One region of the Sodalis sp. RH14 genome, then DNA from elsewhere that is predicted to be linked to it. Evidence: predicted binding sites of a transcription regulator. Region 1 holds the regulator's gene; each other region holds the start of a gene.
What was found. The regulator Fur, encoded in region 1, represses iron uptake genes when iron is present. The targets are predictions, from matches to a motif close to ATAATAATGAGAACNACTATCAA.

Region 1 (3,279 bases):
GCAAAAGAACAAACGGACCGCACCACCCTGGATTTATTTATCGATGAGCGGCGCCCGGGAAGACCGAAGACGAACCCCCTGTCCCGCGATGAGCAGTTGCGCATCAACAAGCGTAACCAGCTGCGCCGGGATAAAAAGCGCGGCCTGCGCCGGGTGGAGCTGAAAATCAACGCCGAGGCGGTGGATGCGTTAAATGAGCTGGCCTACCGGCAAAACCTGTCGCGCAGCGAGCTGATCGAATTGATTTTACTGGCCGAGCTTGAACGGCAACAAGGCGCGGATCCGCATCCGGAATAAACTTGCCGGCCCGGTAAAGCGCCATCCCGTCCAGGGCCCAAGGCCGCGGACGGGGCAAATTTGCGACAAAACCCGGCCGGCGAGTTTCTCCCCGCATAAGGGTCTGCTATGATTGCCGCAGAGCATCGCTGATTCTGTTACGGAACATATCCATAATATTTAAGAGGTTTTCAAACTCATGGCAACTGTAGGCATTTTTTTTGGCAGTGACACCGGCAATACCGAAAATATTGCCAAAATGATTCAGAAGCAACTGGGTGCGGATGTTGCCGAAGTTCATGACATTGCCAAAAGCAGTAAAGAAGACCTGGCGCGGTTCGACACCCTGCTGCTCGGCATCCCGACCTGGTATTACGGCGAAGCGCAATGTGACTGGGATGATTTTTTCCCCACCCTGGAAGAAATAGATTTCTCCGGCAAAAAAGTGGCGCTGTTCGGCTGTGGCGATCAAGAGGATTACGCCGAATATTTCTGTGACGCCATGGGCACCATTCGCGACATTATCGAGCCCAACGGCGCGACCATCGTCGGTCACTGGCCCACCGCCGGCTATCATTTCGAAGCGTCGAAAGGACTGGCGGACGACAATCACTTCATCGGCCTGGCCATTGACGAAGACCGCCAGCCCGAGCTGACCAATGAACGCGTGGACGGCTGGGTGAAGCAAATCAGCGCTGAATTGCAACTCAGCTAAAGTAAAGCCGTGCGGGAGGGTGCCGCCGCCGCGGCGCCCGGCAAGAGAATCGGTTGCCGTCATGGCGTCGGGACGGCGCCGCCAACCTCACTGATAACTAAATCCTTTCAAATTAATAGATACAAGTTTTTAACTTTTATCCACAACGCGGTACAATAGCGCAGCGGTTCCACCCTTTTTAGCAAAATGTTGCAGAATTCGCCCCCCGAAACGGGCTATAGTTGTTAACAAGGCGCGGTTTTCATTTTGGACAGGCAGTCTTATAATGAGACGGCGTCACATTTTTCGGGCCGACCGATGTTATAGGCTAAGCTAGCCTACAATCAGATTATCAAAGTAACAGGACTAAACCCGCATGACTGACAATAATATTGCATTGAAGAAGGCCGGCCTGAAAGTCACCCTTCCCAGACTGAAGATTCTGGAAGTGTTGCAAGATCCGGAATGCCATCACGTCAGTGCGGAAGATCTGTACAAAAAACTGATCGATATGGGTGAGGAAATCGGCCTGGCCACGGTATATCGCGTGCTAAACCAATTTGACGACGCCGGTATCGTAACCCGCCACAATTTTGAAGGCGGCAAATCCGTTTTTGAACTGACGCAACAGTATCATCATGACCACCTGATCTGTCTGGACTGCGGCAAGGTTATCGAATTTCGCGACGAGTTCATCGAAGCGCGCCAGCGTGATATTGCCAAAAGGCACAATATCAAGCTGACCAACCATAGCTTATATCTGTATGGGCATTGTGAAATCGGCAACTGCCGCGAAGACGAAACGCTGCACGATCACGCCGATATGCTCAACGGCGTAAAAGAATAACCGCGGCGCGGTCCGTTTCTCCAAAGCGGCTGTTATCGCGCCGCTTTCTCACCCTGCAACGATTTTTTCAATGAGGCTAAACGCCGCCCGTCCCCTTCCCTGGTAACGTTTCCTTCCCGAAGCGCGTCGACAAGCGTCGTATCCGCCAATCACCGCCGTGCTCACCGCCGGCAAACTCCAGAAAACTTCACAGAAAATAAAAATAAATAAAGAATAAATAGAGGCCCTGGGACGCTATTTTGGGCTCATTTGCGTAATCCATTGAAACGACAGCGTTTTTATTGCGATTTTTTCACCGGGTAAATTATTCTGTGAATCTTATGATAAAGCTATTTTTCGCTGCCAGCAGTAAGCGACAACAAAAGATACATTTTAATTATATGATTTTATTGAATTAATATAGCCAAAAATACCTTCCTGAAATTAACCCGGATCGGTGACTCGATTTTTACACAAAAAGTTAATTTATAAATTAATAAAAAACGTGAAGTTCGCAGCAGATTTTAAACTTTCGCCATGGTGATATAGTGACAGGCAATGTTAATCACCAGAGATAATCCAGATGAATGATGCGGAACTGCAAAACGATATGCCGCGCGGCATAGGCATTGCTCCTTATATTCGTATTAAACAAGAAGGCATGACTGAAAACGAAAGCCGGATAGTGGAGTGGTTTTTATCACCCGGCAACCTCACCGACGTCTCGGGGATCAAAGAGGTGGCCCTGAGTCTGGGCCTGTCGGAAGCCATGATTGTCAAGGTGTCGAAAATTCTCGGTTTCAGCGGCTTTCGCCAGCTGCGCAGCGCCATCGTCGAGTACTTCGAACATGCCGACCATGATATCACCGCCGAACTCTCGCCCACCGACAGCCCGGAGGATGTGGTCAACAAGGTGTTTAACCTGACCGTGCGCACCATTGTCGAAGGCCAGGCGATAGTCGACGCCAACGTCATCCAGCAGGCGGCCCAATGCTTTTTTGCCGGCCATCAGCGCGAGCTGTACGGCGTCGGCGGCTCTAATTCCATTTGCGCGGACGTGCAGCATAAATTCCTGAAAATCGGCTTGCGTTGCAATGCCTACCTGGACGCGCATTTGATGATGATGTCGGCCTCCCTGTTGCAACCGGGCGATGTGGCGTTAGTGGTATCCCATTCGGGCCGCACCAGCGATCTGAAACGGGTGGTGTCGATTGCCAAGGATAATGGGGCCAAGATCATTTGTATTACCCATAGCAGCAATTCCCCCATAGCCCAGCTGGCTGATTTTAATATTTGTTCACCGGCGCCGGAAACGCCGTTATTAGGCAGAAACGCTTCGGCCCGTATTTTGCAGCTTACGCTGCTGGATGCGTTTTATGTCTCGGTAGCGCGGCAGGATATCGAGCTGGCGAATAAAAACCTGGAAAAAACGAGTTCCATTACCAAGTACCTGAAGCGTGATTATAAATAATTCTCTTTTGGA
Region 2 (3,279 bases), 930 kb from region 1:
CCAGAATCCCGATTTGATTATTATCGCCGCCACCGGCGGCGATTCGGCCCTGCGCCTTTACGATCAGTTGTCGCCGCTGGCGCCGACCCTGGTGGTCAATTATGACGATAAAAGCTGGCAGGACCTGGCCCGGGAGCTGGGACAAGCCACCGGCCATGAAGCGCAGGCCGCGGAGGTCATCGCCCGCTTCGACGCCCGCCGGCAGGCGCTGAAACAGCATCTGGCGCTGCCGCCGCAGCCGGTATCCGCCCTGGTATACCAGCCGGACGGCAAAGCCGCCAACCTGTGGACCGCCGATTCGCCGCAGGGCCAGCTGCTGCGCCAGCTGGGCTTTACGCTGGCCGAACCGCCCGCCACCCCCGTCGGCGGCCGAAGCATGGGCGTGCGCAAGGACATCGTCCAGCTGTCCGGCGAAAACCTGGCCGCCGGCCTGAACGGGCAAACCTTCCTGCTGTTTGCCGGCGATGACGCCAGCGCCCGGTTGCTCTTGGCCAATCCGTTCCTGGCGCATCTGCCGGCGGTGCAAAACCGCCGGGTCTACGCCCTTGGCAACGACACCTTCCGCCTTGATTACTACAGCGCCAGCAATGTGCTGGCCCGCCTGGAACAGCTGTTCGCCAAGCCGTGATCTTTCCCCGTCCTGCCGCGTGGCTAACCGCGTCATGCCGCGGCCATTCCCAGCCGGGCGGGGATTCATGGCGGTTATGGCTCACTGCGGCCGGCGGGCGGGATTTCATCCGCCGGCCGGCCCTGATCCCGATGCCGCGCCATATCCACGGCGCGCAGGCCCCGCAGCGCCAGCGCCGGCAGTAGCCCCGCCAGGGCCGCCGCCAGGCCGAACGCCGCGGCGGCCAGCCCCGGCGGCATCAGGGTGCCCAACCCCCCCAATACCAGCGCCCCCAGCGCGTCGCCGGTGACGTTCTGCGCGGTCCACAGGCCGTTGATGCGGCCCAGCAGATGATCCGGCGTCAGCTGTTGTATCAATGCATATTGCAGCAGCGAGTTGATGGCGCTGAAATAACCAAAGCCCGCCAGACACAGCAGCGCCAGCGCGTAGCACGGCATCAGGCTGCATGCCGCGACGCAGATAAACGCCATGACGGCGGTAAGCAACAGCATTCTTCCCGGCCGCGCCGTGGCGGCGACGCGGCCGCTGGTAAACGCGCCTATCGCCGCGCCCAGGGGCACCGCCGCATACATCAACCCCAGCCGGGCGGCGTTGATATGCCAGCTTATCGCCAGCGCCGGGTAAAGCACCCGTACCGCGCTTGCCATGGTCAGCAGGGCGCCGATCAGCGCCACCAGGCCGATGGTTTTATGACGAAACAGATAGGCCATGCCGCCGGCCAGCGCGTGCAGCGGGTGTTCCCGGGGCTGGGGAGGCGGCGCCAGCCTGGGCAGGCGCAGCAGCGGCAACAGCGTCAGCAGCGTGCCGAGCGCCGCCAGCCCGTAGTTCCAGGCCACCCCGCCGGAGGCGATGACCAGTCCGCCCGCCGCCGGTGATAAAATGGCGCCGAAGCGCACGGTCAGCATGCTGATGGCGCCCGCCTGCATGACATTTTCCCGCCCGACCAGCGACGGCGTGGCGGCCAGCAGCGCCGTCACCCCCACCGCGCCAAAAAAACCATCCCACACCGCCAGCAGATAAATCGCGAACAGGGACGGTACCGGCAGCAGCGCGTTAAGGCACAGGCCGATAAACCCCACCCCGCAGGTTGCGCGGGCAAACAGGATAAGCCCGCGCCGCTCGCGGCGATCCGCCATCACCCCGCCGGCCAGCAGGCCGACGAACATACCGCCGCCCGCCAGCGTCACCGCCAGCCCGACCTGCAGGGTGGACCCCGTCATGGCCTGTATCTGCACCGGCACCGCCACCGCCAGCATGCCGAGCGCCAGGATGGACAAAAACCGCGCGATAAAAACCGCCCGGAAGGCGGGGTGGGTTTTCAGCAGGCTGATATCGAGTAAATACGAGGGTTTTTGCATAAGACGCTAACTATCCGGGGAATTCGACGCCACTGGGCGCTGCAATCAGGGAAGCAGTCATGCTATCATAAGTTATTGCGAGTAATAACGATAATAAATATCATTATCATATAATTTATGGTTTAGTCTTTTATGCGCCATTATTACGGATTGCTGTTAAGCGGCGTGCTGTTGGCATTATTGATGGCGGCGAGCCTGTTTATCGGCGCCAAAACCATTCCCGCCGACCAGGTATTGCCCGCGCTGACCGGCGCCTGCCGCAGCCCGGATTGTATTATTATCCTCGAGAGCCGCCTGCCGCGCACGCTGGCCGGGCTGCTGGCGGGCATCGCCCTGGGGCTGTCCGGCGCCCTGATGCAAACCCTGACCCGCAATCCGCTGGCCGACCCCGGCATTCTTGGCGTCAACGCCGGCGCGGGGTTCGCCGTGGTGCTGGGCATCACCTTTTTCGGCGCCGCCTCCATCGATCGCTACCTGTGGTTTGCCTTTGCCGGCGCGCTGGCCGCCGCCCTGCTGGTGGCGTTAATCGGCGCGGCGGGCGGCGGGCGGCTGAACCCCATTCGCCTCACCCTGGCGGGCGTGGCGCTGGGCGCGGTGCTGGACGGCATGGCCTCCGGTATTTCCTTGCTCAATCCCCTGGTCTACGACCAATTGCGCTTCTGGCAGGCCGGTTCGCTGGATATCCGCAGCATGGCGGCGGTAAACGCCGTTATCTGGCCTATCGTCCTGGGCACCGGCCTGACGCTTTGGCTAACGCGGGCGCTCAATACCCTGGGCATGGGCAGCGAACTGGCGACGGCGCTGGGCTCGCGGGTGGGCCTGACGCAGCTGCTCGGCCTGGCGGCCATTACCCTGTTATGCGGCGCGGCTACGGCGCTGGCGGGGCCGATAGCCTTTATCGGGCTGATGATGCCGCATATCGCGCGCTGGATAGCCGGCCCGGACCACCGCTGGCTGCTGCCCTGGACGCTGCTGCTTACGCCGCTGCTGCTGCTGGGCAGCGATATGGCGGGCCGGGTGATGGTGCCCGGCGAGCTGCGCGTATCGGTGATAACGGCGCTGCTCGGCGCGCCGGTGCTGATAGCCCTGGTACGCCGCCACCGGATGATAAGCCGGTGATGATGGCGAACCGGCACGCCCGGATCAGGACGTCGCTGACCGTCGGCATCCTGCTGCTTGCCTGCCTTGCGCTGGCGATTTACGCCCTCGGCGCCGGGTCGCTCCCGCTTCCGGCCCGGCAGGTGGTGGACGCCCTGCGCGGCGCGGCGGCGCACAATATCCAGGTTATCGTGA
Region 3 (3,279 bases), 2.1 Mb from region 1:
CGCCTTCGCGGCCAGCGCGGACTCATTGAGTCGGCTTGTTTCTTATGTCTATGAGACAAGCCCGCGCATTATACGTTAATTTGCTCATGAAGCAAGCGACGATACGGTAAAAAACGCCGGAAACCGGCGCTCATTCCATTTCCGCAGGGGCAGAATGGGCGGCGGCGCCGATTTCAGGCAGGCTTATGCCAGCTGGGATGCCGGGATAAGGGAAGGAAGGCGCGCGTGATAACGGTATTGTCGGTTTTCTGCCTGCTCTTGTATGGCGTCATCATGGGCCATCTCGCCCGGCGCATTCTCGGATGGGCCCGCGCGCTGCCAGGCGCCACGGCGGCGCGGCGCGGGCCACTGCCGGGCGGCGGTTGCGCCGGCGGGGGACGGTTGGCGTATGGCCGGCTTACGGCGATCTCCGGCCAGCGGGCTTCCGCGGCGCCTGGGGCCCGCCGCGCCGCGTGGACAATGCTGTCCCGCCAGATGTGGAAACGGCGCTGCGAGGCAAGCTGCGCGCTGGCGTTCCTGGCGGCGTTCGCCGCCCTGCCGGCGGAACGCCTGGTGAGCGGCCTGGTGTTCAGCTGGTTTTTATTAACGCTGAGCTGGATTGACTATCATACCCTGCTGCTGCCCGACCGGCTTACCCTGCCCTTCCTGCTGTGCGGACTGCTAAGCCCGCTTGGCGAGCCGCAATCGCTCTATGTCGGCCTGCTGGGCGCGCTGTGCGGCGGCGGCGGCCTGTGGCTGCTGAACGGGGTGTTTTACCGGGTGAGAGGCTACGCGGGGCTGGGCGGCGGCGATATCAAGCTGCTGAGCGGGCTGGGGGCCTGGCTGGGATGGCAAGCGTTGCCGCTGTTATGCGCGAGCGCGGCGCTGACCGGGATAGCGTGGTGGCTGCGGCGCCGGACGGCGGATAAAGACATTCCCTTTGGTCCCTGCCTGGCGCTGGCAGGCTGGTGGATATACATCGGCCCTTAGCGCCACTGCCCGGCCGCACATGACAATGCGGCCAGGTTACGCCGGAAACGCGGCAGCCAGGAGCCGATGCGTATCGGTCATAACCGTCGCATCATGCGCAGGCGTTGCTTTATCATTATTTAGCGGGAACAGCCTGACGCCTATTGCGCCGCATCTTTTAACTGGGACTGGAGATAGTTCTGCAGGCCGACCAGTTTGATTAAATCCAGTTCGGTTTCCAGGAAATCGATATGGTGCTCTTCGTCCGCCAATATCTCGATCAGCAGATCGCGGGTGACATAATCCCGGACGCTGTCGGCATAAGAGATGCCTTCGCGCAGATCCTGCGCGCCCTGCAGTTCCAGGTTCAAATCCGAACGCAGCATTTCCTCGACATTTTGCCCGATGTTAAGCGTGCCCAGATCCTGCAGGTTAGGCAGTCCCTCCAGGAAAAGAATACGCTCGATATAACGATCGGCGTGCTTCATTTCATCGATGGATTCGTGGTATTCAATGTCGTTCAGACGCATCAGCCCCCAGTTCTTAAACATACGGGCGTGCAGGAAGTACTGATTGATGGCTACCAGCTCGTTGCCAAGCAGGGTATTGAGATGGGTGATAATTTGGTCATCGCCTTTCATAATTCACTCCTCCGTTGCGGTAATGTACAGAATATAACCGCGTCAGAGTAAATCAAGGTAATAACCCTACTAATTATGCAATTTTTTCAAACGGCACTAACTGCTGTAATTCGTCTTCCATAACCAACCGGGCCTTGCATGCGCATTTACCGCATTTATTCGCCACCGGCACGACACTTTTAAGTTCTTGAAACGTCTTCGGTTGGTAGTTTCTTACCGCCTTGCGTATGGCAGTATCGCTTACCGCATTACACAAACAAACGTACATTTTTCATACTCATTAAAATCAAATTAGGCATAATTTAAATGAGAACGAGTGTCATTTCAATAGCAGAACTATTTTTGTTTTGTAAATATCCGTCGCCGGTAAATAACCGCTTCTTTTTGCAGCAAATAAAAAAAGGGCGCCAAGGCGCCCTTTTTTGCATAAAACGGAAATGTCTTACGCGATAACCTTGGCAACCACGCCGGCGCCAACGGTACGGCCGCCTTCGCGAATAGCGAAACGCAGGCCGTCGTCCATGGCGATCGGAGCAATCAGGTTAACAACCATTTTGATGTTGTCGCCAGGCATAACCATTTCCACGCCTTCCGGCAGTTCGATGGTACCGGTCACGTCAGTGGTACGGAAGTAGAACTGAGGACGGTAGCCTTTGAAGAACGGCGTATGACGGCCGCCTTCATCCTTGGACAGGATGTAGACTTCGGATTCGAACTGGGTATGCGGGTGGATTGAACCCGGTTTAGCCAGTACCTGGCCGCGTTCCACGTCGTCACGCTTGGTGCCGCGCAGCAGGACGCCGACGTTTTCACCGGCACGGCCTTCGTCCAGCAGTTTACGGAACATTTCAACGCCGGTACAAGTGGTCTTGATGGTGGCCTTGATGCCGACGATTTCAACTTCTTCGCCCACTTTAACGATGCCGCGTTCCACACGACCGGTTACCACGGTGCCGCGGCCGGAGATGGAGAATACGTCTTCGATAGGCAGCAGGAACGGCTTGTCAATCGCACGTACCGGTTCCGGGATGTAGGTATCCAGGGCTTCGGCCAGTTCGATGATTTTAGAGGTCCAGGCTTCGTCGCCTTCCAGTGCTTTCAGCGCGGAACCACGGATTACCGGGGTGTCGTCGCCTGGGAAGTCGTACTGGGACAGCAGTTCGCGCACTTCCATTTCAACCAGTTCCAGCAGTTCTTCGTCATCGACCATGTCGCATTTGTTCATGAAGACGATGATGTAAGGAACGCCTACCTGGCGAGCCAGCAGGATGTGTTCGCGGGTCTGCGGCATCGGGCCGTCGGTTGCGGCAACCACCAGGATTGCGCCATCCATCTGGGCGGCGCCGGTGATCATGTTTTTCACATAGTCGGCGTGTCCCGGGCAGTCTACGTGCGCGTAGTGGCGGGCCGGGGTATCGTATTCAACGTGGGACGTGTTGATGGTGATACCACGGGCTTTTTCTTCCGGTGCGTTGTCGATCTGATCGAAGGCACGGGCGCTGCCGCCGTAAGCTTTGGCCAGCACGGTGGTGATGGCGGCGGTCAGGGTGGTTTTACCATGGTCGACGTGACCGATGGTGCCGACGTTAACGTGCGGTTTTGTGCGTTGGAACTTTTCTTTAGACACGGCTATATTCCTTACTCTTATGCTCTCCCCCATTGGAAAGAGCACGGGATATTAATTGTAGAC

Region 2: fepD (Fe(3+)-siderophore ABC transporter permease) is a predicted target of Fur. The motif match lies at 2,074-2,096, and genes of this name have one in related genera.
Region 3: bfd (bacterioferritin-associated ferredoxin) is a predicted target of Fur. The motif match lies at 1,890-1,912, and genes of this name have one in related genera.

The regions. Positions count from the first base shown of each region.
Region 1 is NZ_CP178739.1:1,309,853-1,313,131, reverse strand. It holds gene ybfE (LexA regulated protein) at 1-297, shown strand, start outside; gene fldA (flavodoxin FldA) at 476-991, shown strand; gene fur (ferric iron uptake transcriptional regulator) at 1,347-1,817, shown strand; gene alsR (transcriptional repressor AlsR) at 2,380-3,267, shown strand.
Region 2 is NZ_CP178739.1:377,925-381,203, reverse strand. It holds gene fepB (Fe2+-enterobactin ABC transporter substrate-binding protein) at 1-628, shown strand, start outside; gene entS (enterobactin transporter EntS) at 703-1,986, opposite strand; gene fepD (Fe(3+)-siderophore ABC transporter permease) at 2,119-3,105, shown strand; gene fepG (iron-enterobactin ABC transporter permease) at 3,105-3,279, shown strand, end outside.
Region 3 is NZ_CP178739.1:5,200,444-5,203,722, forward strand. It holds gene ACL2XQ_RS23785 (prepilin peptidase) at 226-969, shown strand; gene bfr (bacterioferritin) at 1,110-1,589, opposite strand; gene bfd (bacterioferritin-associated ferredoxin) at 1,663-1,857, opposite strand; gene tuf (elongation factor Tu) at 2,032-3,216, opposite strand.